2 linked regions of the Saccharophagus degradans 2-40 genome follow. The protein of the gene in region 1 binds, or shares a complex with, the protein of each later gene. Links are inferred from orthologs where the notes say so. Each region holds a gene or a part of one and is shown in the gene's direction. Other genes may lie near its edges.

What was found. The genes of interacting proteins can lie anywhere in the genome.
Region 2: the proteins of uvrD (region 1) and uvrB are in contact, whole or in part, in a crystal structure (PDB 7EGT), measured with the Thermus thermophilus proteins. The link is inferred for Saccharophagus degradans 2-40 from one-to-one orthologs. Residues at the interface, in WP_096412145.1 of Thermus thermophilus: His654, Arg656, Phe657, Gln666, Asp668, Glu669, Lys680, Arg681, Leu682, Ser683, Lys685, Tyr686, Ala687; in WP_096411307.1 of Thermus thermophilus: Glu23, Leu25, Arg26, Asp27, Gly28, Glu29, Arg30, Phe31, Arg55, Glu326, Asp327, Phe328, Glu379, Ser382, Gln383, His398, Gly400, Arg401.

Annotation. Positions count from the first base shown.
Region 1 is NC_007912.1:4,760,260-4,768,016, reverse strand. The notes cover bases 2,388-5,295. They hold uvrD (DNA helicase II), read left to right. Parts: upstream 2,388-2,708; coding sequence 2,709-4,883; downstream 4,884-5,295. Other genes in these bases: SDE_RS19655 (TRAP transporter substrate-binding protein), read left to right, coding at 4,942-5,295; SDE_RS21645 (hypothetical protein), read right to left, coding at 2,388-2,463. Outside these bases: SDE_RS19675 (efflux RND transporter periplasmic adaptor subunit), read right to left, coding at 1-742; SDE_RS19670 (TolC family protein), read right to left, coding at 763-2,010; more of SDE_RS21645, read right to left, coding at 2,110-2,387; more of SDE_RS19655, read left to right, coding at 5,296-6,078; SDE_RS19650 (hypothetical protein), read left to right, coding at 6,143-7,757. UniProt on the Escherichia coli protein: A helicase with DNA-dependent ATPase activity. Unwinds DNA duplexes with 3'-5' polarity. Translocates on single-stranded DNA with 3'-5' polarity. Initiates unwinding more efficiently from a nicked substrate than double-stranded DNA.
Region 2 is NC_007912.1:2,237,239-2,240,894, forward strand. The notes cover bases 1-2,940. They hold uvrB (excinuclease ABC subunit UvrB), read left to right. Parts: upstream 1-440; coding sequence 441-2,441; downstream 2,442-2,940. Other genes in these bases: rlmKL (bifunctional 23S rRNA (guanine(2069)-N(7))-methyltransferase RlmK/23S rRNA (guanine(2445)-N(2))-methyltransferase RlmL), read left to right, coding at 1-318; SDE_RS09180 (hypothetical protein), read right to left, coding at 2,505-2,940. Also shown: more of SDE_RS09180, read right to left, coding at 2,941-3,035; SDE_RS09185 (glycosyl hydrolase 115 family protein), read left to right, coding at 3,291-3,656. UniProt on the Escherichia coli protein: The UvrABC repair system catalyzes the recognition and processing of DNA lesions. A damage recognition complex composed of 2 UvrA and 2 UvrB subunits scans DNA for abnormalities.

The DNA of each region.
Region 1 (7,757 bases):
CAATGGTGGTGTTTGCTAAAACAATATGCACTTCTTGCCCTGCTTTAATTTTTTGTTTTTGCGCGGGGAATACTTTTAGTTCTGCCCACAGTGTGTCGTACCGTGCAATAGAAAATAGCTCTTGTTCACCTGTCATTTCGCCTGCGTTCGCGTGGCGTTGAATAATCGTTCCGCTGATGGGGGCGAGTATGGCATAACGTTTAAGGCTTTCGTTCGATTCTATTTCAGCAAGCACATCCCCTTGTTGTACATAATCGCCAATATTGGCTTTAACCGAATAAATTACGCCGGCAAACCTAGCGCGTACATGGCTAAGTTGCTCCGGTGCGGTTGTTAACGTGCCGTAGCTGATGGTTTGGTGGTGTAAAGTTACAGGCCCTGCGCTGCTGGTTTTAATGCCTACCTGTTTTGCTAGTGCGGCGGGAATAGTAGAGCTTTCATCGTGGTGGTGTTCGTCGTCGTGATGATGCTCATCTTCGTGATCTTTATGATCATCGTGCTCGTTATGTGAATCTTGCTTGTGTGCGTGCTCGTGAGTATCGGCGTGGTCGTGTTTATCGTTATGTTGTTGCGAATAATATTGCTCTAACGATTCGTGTTCGTGCTCATGGTGAGAATGATGTTTTACGTCTTCTGTTTGGTGGTTGTGGCCTGCTTGCTCGGCATGGGCAGTATTTGTAATACCGGTATAGAGCAATGCGTGCATAGAAAGTATTAAAAACGTCTTGTTGTAGTTTTTCATAGTTGTTAATCCGTAATTATTTAGTGCTTTGGCAGCGCTTGCCCAGTTAGCTGTTCAATCATTGTTTGTTGATTGTGTGCATCTGCGGCGGTTTGAATGAGTTGGTGATTTGCTTCAAGTAAATCCTGCTGTGCGGCTAACCAATCGCGGTAACTGTAGCGTCCACTCTCGTAGGCTTGCTGAGTAAGCGCCAGCGCCTGTTGCAAGTTGGGCAGTATGTTTTGTTGTAGTGTATGTGCAGCGTTAATTGCGTTGTTGCGCAGGTGGTAGGCTTTAAATAACACTTCCTGCAGTTGCAGTTTTTGATGTTGTTGTTGATAGACAAGCTCATCTTGTTTGGCTTGCTGGGCATTCATTGAATGACGATTTCGCTTGCTACTGCCAAGCGGCATGCTCACCGCGGCGACTAAACCCGTGTCGCCGGTTGATGCAAAAGACCGAACGCCTAGCTGCCATTCGATGTCACTACTCGCTTGGCTACTTATTAATTGATACTGGGCCTTGGCAATACGCTGCTCGCTGGTTAGCTGCGCAATTGCGGGGCCTTGCTCAATACTAGCAAGCAAGTTTTGCCAGGTTTGCGCGGGTGCAAAGGTATAGAGTTCACCTTGTACTCTGTTAAAGCTAGCTGCAGGTTCGCCCCAGTTTTTAGCGAGTTGAGTAAAGCGTATTGTTAATTCGGTTTTCAGTGTTTGCGCTTGCAGCTTAGTTTGGCTAAGCGCCGCTTTTGCACGCAGTACATCGGCTTCTGGTGCAGCGCCCAATTCTGCACGCTTGGTTACACTAGTGAGAGTTGTTTGTGCGAGTTGTACAGAATAGTTTGCAAGGCTTACTTGTTCTTGAAGTGCCAGTGCATTTATAAAATCGCGCGAAAGATTGCCAAGTACGTCTAGGGTTTCAATTTGTTGTTGCGCTAAGGCTAATTGTTGTTGCGCATCGACAACGGTAATGCGGGCGTTTTGCTTGTCGCCAAGTTCAATTGCCGATGACAGCGCCAATGTAATCTCTGCCGAATCCGTACCGGCAATTTCGCCGCTGCCGGCAAAATTCTCGGCTTCTAGCGCCAAAGTAAATTGTGGTTTTAGTTGTGCTTGCTTACGCTGCGCGGTTAGCGCCTTATGTTTAAATTCAAAGCCGCGCAGCTGCGGGTTGTGGCTAAGCGTTTTTTCTATTGCCTGAGGCAAGGTTAGCGTTTGAGCGTGTGCGGTGCCAAAAGTTACCGCGCACAAGGTGGCGGCAAACACCAATAAATAGCGTATTAAGTGCATGGAGTTATCCTGCAGTTTAGTTTTAACAAAAGTTTGTAGCGTTATTTGTAGCGCTAATTGCGTACGCGCCAATTAAAAGGCGGTTTTGGGGTGCGAAAACTAAAGAATGGGAGGGCGGTAAAGGCTGGTGCTGCGATTAATGGGGGCGGCAGTAGCGTGCTGCGGAATTTGTATTGTGGGTGAGCTTATAACTAATACTAGCTCGCGACCAACAAAGGGCGTGCCGTGAGCGCCGTGGCAGCAGTGATGATCGCAGTTGTGACAGTCCGATGTACCAGAGTCGCTAGCTTGGCTGGCGCCTTTAAGGTTTACGGTGTGTAGAGAATTATCACTAAGGTGCTTGTCGGCCTCTAGCGCGTTACCTAGCTGGTGCCACTGATGGGCGTCTGCCATAGCCATTGTTGTTTGCAGGGCAAACAGGGCGAGCAGTATGTAGGTAAGGCGTTTTAGCATAACGGTATTAAATGGAGCCTGTTCCAGCGCGTAAACCTAAAGTTGGGTGGCCCATCCTAGCTATCTCTTCAAGTTAAATAAAGCCCGAAAGCCGCAATTTTAACTTTATTCGGTGAGTGGAAAGTGGGTGCCTAAGCTGTATTGCCCCAATCTTGGGCTGAGATTAGTAGGGATTAATTGAAATTGCTGTCTATTTATACATGTTTCCTCTCGCCAGCTTGGGCGAATAAGGTACAATGCCGGCCATGGACGTATCTTACTTACTTGACGGTTTAAATGAGCCCCAGCGCGAAGCGGTATCCGCCCCGCTGGGTAATATTCTTGTGCTTGCGGGGGCTGGCAGCGGTAAAACGCGAGTGCTGGTGCACCGTATCGCCTGGCATATTCAGGTGGAAGGCCTTTCGCCCCACCAGATTATGGCGGTAACCTTTACCAATAAGGCCGCGCGCGAAATGCGTTCGCGCCTAGATGAGATTATGGGTGAGCGCTTAGGCCCTAGTGGCGTGCGCAGTATGTGGGTAGGTACCTTCCACGGTATTGCTCACCGCTTATTAAAGGCCCACTGGCAAGAAGCCGGTTTGCCACAAAACTTCCAAATATTGGATAGCGACGATCAACTGCGCGTAGTTAAGCGCGTTTATCAAGAGCTGCAAATTGACGACAGTCGCTTCCCGTTCAAGCAAGCCCAGTGGTTTATTAACGGTCAAAAAGACGAAGGTATTCGGCCGCAATATATTCAAGAGGGGCACGACCCGTTCCTTGCCACCATGAAGCAGGTATACGCCGCCTACGAAGAAGCCTGCGCGCGTGCTGGTGTGGTGGATTTCGCCGAGCTGCTATTGCGATCCCACGAGTTGTGGTTAAAAAATCCCACGTTGCTTAAACACTACCAAAACCGTTTTCGCGCCTTGCTGGTGGACGAATTTCAAGATACCAACTCGGTACAGTATGCCTGGTTGCGGGTGCTGGCAGGGCCAGAGGGCTGTATTACGGCGGTAGGTGACGACGACCAATCTATTTACGGTTGGCGCGGTGCCAAAATAGAAAATATTCAGCAGTTTGAAGTAGATTTTAAAAACGTAAACACCATTCGCTTAGAGCAAAACTACCGTTCTACGGGCACCATATTGGAAGCCGCCAACGCGGTTATTACCAATAACTCGCAGCGACTGGGTAAAAAACTGTGGACATCGGGCGCCGATGGCGAGCTTATCGATTTATATTCTGCATTTAATGAGCAAGATGAAGCGCGTTATATCGTCGAGCGCATTTCTGAATGGGTGAAAGATGGCGGCGCTCGCGAAGACGTTGCTGTGCTGTATCGCTCGAATGCTCAATCGCGGGTGCTAGAAGAAGCGTTTATTCGCGAAGGCATGGCGTACCGCATATACGGTGGTCAGCGATTCTACGAGCGCCTAGAAATTAAAAATGCCCTGGCCTATGGTCGACTCATTTTAAACCGCCAAGACGATGCCGCCTTTGAGCGGGTTATTAACACGCCAACGCGCGGTATAGGCAGCAAAACGGTGGATACTCTTCGCCTAATGGCGCGCGAGCAAGGCTTTAGCATGTACGAAGCCATGTTGGGCGCTATTCGCAATGGTGTATTTACCGCTCGCGCAACAAATGCATTAAAAGCGTTCGACGAATTGTTAAAGCTGTTAGAAGCCAGTATTGCTGCGGCGCGCTTGCCAGATCAAATGGATATTATTATTAATGAATCTGGCTTAAAAGATTTTCACGCAAAAGAAAAAGGTGAGCGCGGTCAGGCGCGACTAGAAAACTTGAACGAATTAGTTGTGGCCTGCGGCGCATTTAATGCCGAAGACGACGAGATATCTCCGCTGGCAGAATTTTTAGATCGCGCTGCGCTAGATGCCGGCGATCAACAAGCCGATGAGTACGAAGATGCGGTGCAAATGATGACTCTGCACAGCGCAAAGGGTTTGGAATTCCCGCTGGTCTTCTTGGTGGGCATGGAAGAAAACCTCTTCCCCCATAAAATGAGTATGGAAGATGCCGGTGGCTTAGAAGAGGAGCGTCGACTGGCTTATGTAGGCATTACCCGCGCTATGAAAAAGCTGGTGCTTACCTATGCAGAAAGCCGCCGCATGTATGGCAACGAAAATTTTAATGCTATATCGCGTTTTGTAAGGGAAATTCCTAAGCAGCTTGTTGAAGAAGTGCGTATTAACACTACCGTTACACGCCCCAGTAGTTACTCCACATCCCCATTGTTAACCGGCACAACCTCTACAGAAGGTTTTAGCCTAGGCCAAAGTGTGTACCACCCAATATTTGGCGACGGAGTAATCTTGCAGTTTGAGGGTCAGGGTCCCAGCGCGCGAGTGCAGGTAAACTTTAGTACCGAAGGCACCAAATGGTTGGTGCTACAGTATGCGAAGCTGGAAGCTATTTAATCGCTAACGTTGAGTGGCTAATTGCAAACTCAAAAAAGTAAAAAAATAATTAAAGAGAATGGAAATGGAAACGAGATATTCACCGGCTTGGTTGCCCGCGGCATTGCTTGCGGCGGTTGCTATAATTGGAGTATTGGCTACTGCCTTGGTAGTGCAAAAGTGCAAGGCGCCCCATAAGCAGCAGTTGGTGGGTGATGTGGTGCAACAGCAGCACTACGAATGGAAAATGGTAACCACTTGGCCTAAAAATTTCCCCGGCTTGGGCTTGGCGCCAGAAAATTTTGCCAAAATGGTTAACACCATGAGTAACGGTCGTTTAACGGTGAGCGTGCATGGCGCTAACGAAATTGTACCGGCGCTGGGCGTGTTTGGGGCTGTGTCTTCGGGTAGTGTGCAAATGGGGCACAGTGCTGCCTACTATTGGAAAGGTAAAATCCCCGCCGCTGTCTTTTTTACTTCTGTTCCTTTTGGTATGAACGCGCAAGAGCTAAACGGCTGGCTGCACTACGGTGGCGGTTTAGAATTGTGGCGCGAAACCTATGCACCGTTTAATTTAATTCCTTTTGCGGCGGGTAATACCGGTGTGCAAATGGGCGGCTGGTTTAATAAAGAAATAAACTCTATAAACGATTTACAGGGTTTAAAAATGCGCATCCCTGGGTTGGGCGGCGAAGTGTTTAGCCGCGCTGGCGGTACGGCAGTGAATATCCCTGGCGGTGAGCTGTATACTTCGCTGCAATCGGGTGTAATAGACGCAACCGAATGGGTTGGCCCCTACAACGATCTCGCATTTGGTTTTCATCAAATTGCAAAATACTACTACTACCCAGGCTGGCACGAACCTGGCCCCACATTAGAAATTATAGTTAACAAAGACGCCTACAACAGCCTGCCTGAAGATTTACAAAAAATAATAGAGGTTGCCGCCCGCGCGGTAAACCAAGATATGCTCGACGAATACACAGCGCGCAACAATGCCGCGTTGGCAGAGCTAGTAGAAAAACATAATGTAGATGTACGGCCCTACCCCGATGACGTAATTGCCAGTTTAAAAACACTGTCTGAAGAGGTGTTTGCTGAGTTGGCCGCGGATGATAAACAATTCGCAAAGGTATATGCATCCTATAGCGACTATTTAACCAAGGTGCGTAAATACCACGAAATTAGCGAGGAAGCTTATTTTGAAAAGAGGTGAAGTGTGAAGGCTGCGAGCGAATAGCAAAGCTCACAGTTTAATTATAATAATATGAGAGATGACAATGAAAACTATAATATTAAAACGATTGCTAGTCGTTACCCTAATTGTGCTAACCCAAGCCTGTGCAGTTGTACTGCCAACAGAAACCAATAACCCCGTAAAGCACCCCTTTAAGCCCGGTGAGGGCGCCGTTGTTGTATCCATAACGTCTAATTCTGCTCAGCTAAATTATGTAAGCAAAATAACGTTAGAGCAGGTATTACCGCCTAATTATGCAAGCGGTGCTAAAAAAGCTACCCCCACGCAATACTATTTGAACGACATTAAAAACATTAATCGCGATACTAGTTTTCTTGCGGGTAACCTACCAGCGGGGGAATATAAGTTAGTCGCACTGCAAGCACCTGTGGGTGCGCCGGGTACTGTGTCGTACTCGCTAAGAAATTTTAATACCTCTATCGTTGGCAATATTGTAGTAAAGCCAAATCAAATATCCGATTTAGGGCGCGTAGTGCTTACAGCTATAAACCTTAATGCTGGTATTGGGCGAAGCAAGCAGTATTTAGATAACGCAGAGCTTATTAAAAAATACTTGCCAGAGTGGACAGCCATAGAAACCTACACAGTGGATTCCGGTTGGCTAGAGCCGCGCAAAGACATTGATATCGCCGAGGGCTTTGCAACGATTTATCCGATAGGCATGAACGCGATAACCGATTTAGAGGCCGGTTATGTTGCTGGTGCGAGCCGCATGGGCACCATGCATGTTAGAACACCAAAGGGCTTTTGGAAAACAGTTGTACAAGCACCAGACTTTTTGCCTATTCGCTCTATAGCACTTCACCCAGATGACAATGTGCGATTTATTGTTGGTGCCGAGAGCGCAAAACTATTCAAAATAAACAAAGAATTTGAATTTATAGAAATAGATACAGGTAACCTTGTTAACGGTACTATTTTATTTATTGATCAAGATAAACAAACAAAGCGCTGGTACTTGGGTGTGCGTCAAGAGGCGCGCAGTGCCGATGATAAGCCACCAACATTGGCCGTCTATTATTCTGACGATTTAGAGTCGGGTGATTGGACTGCTTTAATAGAAGCATCGGTAGCGTGGAGCGCGTGGAGCGGCGAAACATATGCTTGGGTTTGGCCGCGTTCTAATGGTTTAGGTTTTGCCTCTACAGAAACCAGCTCGGTACATTGTTTTGATTACGTCTCACAAGCGTGGACACAATACCCCATACCAAACGATCAGCGCTTAATAGGGTTAACGGGCGGCGCCAACGATTCTATTGGCGTGTTGGCCGGTAAGAGTGGCGGTTTTGCCGGTGTATTTGCCAATACCTACTACACAACAAATTGTGGGGAGAGTTGGGTGCAAACCTATTCGCCTTATAAAGTTAAAGCTTCAGCGCCGTTAATGTTAGCCGACGGTACTGTTTTGGAAAAAGGTGGTGTATTTAGAGATGGTGGTATTTATGCAAGTAAAACACCGTGGGAAAAAGAAGGCTGGCAAAAAATATTAGATGACTCTGTATTGGCTGAATCAATTTACCTTACTGAAAAAGGTGACTTAATTATGATTTCTAACGGCCAGTGGGGGTGGGAAGCCATTCGCGGTTCGAGCGATGGTGGTAAAACCTGGACAATAGAAAAAAGTAGTTACAGCCAAA
Region 2 (3,656 bases), 2.5 Mb from region 1 along the record:
CGAGCAGATTGCTTTGATTGGTTAAATAAATGTCGCGAAGGGTTCGACCTAATAATGTTAGACCCCCCTACATTTTCTAACTCGAAAAAAATGAGTGATGTGCTCGATATTCAAAAAGATCAAGTGCGTTTAATTTCGCGTTGTATGGATATTTTAAACCCCGGTGGTACCTTGTATTTTTCTACCAACTTTAGGCAGTTTAAACTAGATGAACAAATAAGCACGCGTTACGTGGTAGAAAACATTTCGGCTGCAACCATCGATGAAGACTTTAAGGGCAACCCTAAAATCCATTACTGCTGGAAAATACAACATTAGCGATTTATAGCTGCTAATCGCTAGCGACTAACTGCCAGTTGGAACTAGCTGGCGATCAGCGCTTAGCTATTCGAACTTAGTTATTAGCCGTTGATATTTAGTAATTAAAAAACTGAAAAAATATGTCAAAACTTTTTAAAGTTAAAAGTAAGTACACTCCCGCAGGCGATCAGCCCACAGCGATTGAGGGCTTGGTTAAAGGTATAGAAGCGGGGCTAGCGCACCAAACATTACTTGGTGTAACAGGCTCAGGTAAAACTTTTACTATTGCCAATGTTATAGAGCGCATAGATAGGCCCACGCTTGTTATGGCGCACAACAAAACCTTGGCGGCACAGTTATACGGGGAGTTTAAAGACTTCTTCCCAGATAATGCTGTTGAATATTTTGTATCTTATTACGACTACTACCAGCCAGAGGCTTATGTTCCGTCTTCGGATACATTTATCGATAAAGATGCCTCGGTTAACGATCATATAGAACAAATGCGCTTATCGGCTACCAAAGCCTTAATGGAGCGTAAAGATGCCATTGTAGTGGCCACTGTGTCTGCCATTTACGGTTTGGGCGACCCAGAATCGTATTTGAAAATGATTTTGCATTTAAATCGTGGCGATACCATTGATCAGCGCCAAATTTTGCGTCGGTTAGCCGAAATGCAATACACCCGCAATGATATCGACTTTCAGCGCGGTACGTATCGTGTGCGCGGTGATGTAATTGATATTTTTCCCGCAGATTCAGAGCTAGAAGCGTTAAGAGTAGAGCTGTTCGATGAAGAAGTGGATAACCTTTCTATATTCGACCCCCTTACCGGTGAAGTTTTCCGCAAGGTGCCGCGTTTTACGGTATACCCCAAAAGCCATTACGTGACGCCGCGCAATAAAATTATCGACGCTATTGATGAAATAAAAGAAGAGTTAGCCGAGCGCTTACAGCAGTTGCGCGAAAACGATAAATTGGTGGAGGCGCAGCGCTTAGAGCAGCGTACCCGCTACGATTTAGAAATGATGCAAGAACTGGGTTACTGCAATGGCATAGAAAACTATTCCCGTTATTTGTCGGGTCGTGACTCTGGTGAGCCGCCACCCACTTTATTCGATTACCTACCTGCAGAAGCCTTATTGGTAATTGATGAATCTCACGTAACCGTGCCGCAAATTGGCGCCATGTACAAAGGCGACCGCTCGCGTAAAGAAACCTTGGTGGAATATGGGTTTAGATTGCCCTCGGCGCTAGATAACCGCCCAATGCGTTTTGATGAGTGGGAAGCGCGTGCACCACAAATGATTTTTGTGTCGGCCACACCCGGCAAGTACGAAGCAGAGCATCAAGGCCAAGTGGTGGAGCAGGTTGTACGACCAACAGGCTTGTTAGACCCCATCATCGAAGTGCGCCCCGCTACTAGTCAGGTGGATGACGCCATGTCTGAAATCACCAAGCGTGTAGCGTTGGAAGAGCGGGTATTAATTACCGTGCTTACCAAACGTATGGCAGAAGATTTAACTGATTACCTGCAGGAGCACGGTGTTCGTGTGCGCTACTTGCATTCAGATATCGACACCGTAGAACGGGTAGAAATTATCCGCGATTTACGTATTGGCGAATTTGATGTGCTGGTAGGTATCAACCTTTTGCGAGAAGGTTTAGATATGCCCGAAGTGTCTTTAGTGGCTATTTTTGACGCTGATAAAGAGGGTTTCCTTCGCTCCGATCGTTCACTTATTCAAACCATTGGTCGCGCTGCACGTAACGTAAACGGCAAGGCGATACTTTACGCCGAACGCATAACGGACTCTATGCGCAGAGCTATAGATGAAACCGAGCGTCGCCGCCAAAAACAAATAGACCACAACGAAAAGCATGGCATAACGCCAATAGGCATAACTAAAAGTATTGCCGATATTATGGAAGGGGCGAGGGCGCCAGGTTCGAAAAGTAGTAGCCGCAAGCGCGTAGCCGATAAAACGAAAGATTACGAAGTGGATATGAACAGCAGCAAAGATATTTGGAAAACAATCCAAGTAATGGAGAAAGATATGTTCCAGGCAGCCAAAGATTTAGAGTTCGAAAAAGCTGCCCAACTGCGCGATAAAATCAATTCACTTAAAGCAAAAATATAAGCCACACCAAAAACCAACTAGGGCTTAATGGATGTAGCCCTAGTTGCAGTCAGTTTATACCACCTATAGCGCCGCTCGTTTATGAGCACTTCTAGAAAGCGGAGGCAAAAAAGTGGTTAGCCCCCAGTATTGCAAAGTGCCTGTTACCACAAAGGTTGTAAAAATATCCGCAAAAGAGTGGTATTGCTGGTACACCATAAGGGCAAAATAACAGGCGCTGATTACCGCAACAGCTAATGCGGCTATCACCTCCCACTTCGATTTCACGCCTTTTACAAGGTTAATGTGCCGCGCCGTAAACAAAAGGGCGGTAATCAATATTGTTAACCCACCTGCAACCGCCGTGTGAGTGCTGTAATCCATCTGCCATTTTGGCCAAATGTTTAATGTTTTATCCAATGCCATACCGCCGTAGCTTACAAAAGCCACCCACAGCACGCTTGCCACTGTTCGCCATACGCAGGCCAGTGCCCACCTTTGCTGCCACCACAAGCGGGCAACGCATGCTAGGGCCAATATAAGCAGCAACGGTGTGTAGGCGTCTGCTATGGCATCTAACTGGTGGTAATAGGGGTTGGGTAGAGTTTCATTCATTTACTTATATTTCTCGCAGCTTCTTGTATACTAGTGGTCTAAATGACTGTATGGTTTTAGTGCGACTGTATGCTTGCAGTGCAACATACAGCGTTTATGGGCCTAAGAATAACAAAAGCTATGGGTCTAAACTATTGCAACCTCTACAACATTATTAACTTCAAGCGCTATTAGCGTTTTTGCTGAGGGTAATCGAATTTTATGCTGCGAGTTCACGTGTTCATTAAAACCACCTATCTTTTAAAGCGGTTTGCTATGTGCTGGCTAATCGCGCTTAGTTTGCTAACCAGTAATGCTGTATTAGCGCTAGGGGATGCAGGTTATATAAGTTTTAAAGCGAATGGCGGTGTGCGGTTAGCAGACGAGGAGCACCTGGCAAGCTTACTTGTAGATACCAACGATTATAAGGGGCTACAAAGGGCAGCGGCAGACTTGCAAACAGATATGCAGCGCGTAACCGGTAAGCTACCTACGTTGCACTCGCAGCTTAAAGATGCCGGTAGGCACGCTGTGATCATTGGGTCTGTAGGGCGCAGTGGGTTAATACAATTGCTTGTAGAGCAGAATAAATTGAATGTGGCAGACATAGAAGGGCAGTGGGAAGCCTACAAACTAGTGGTG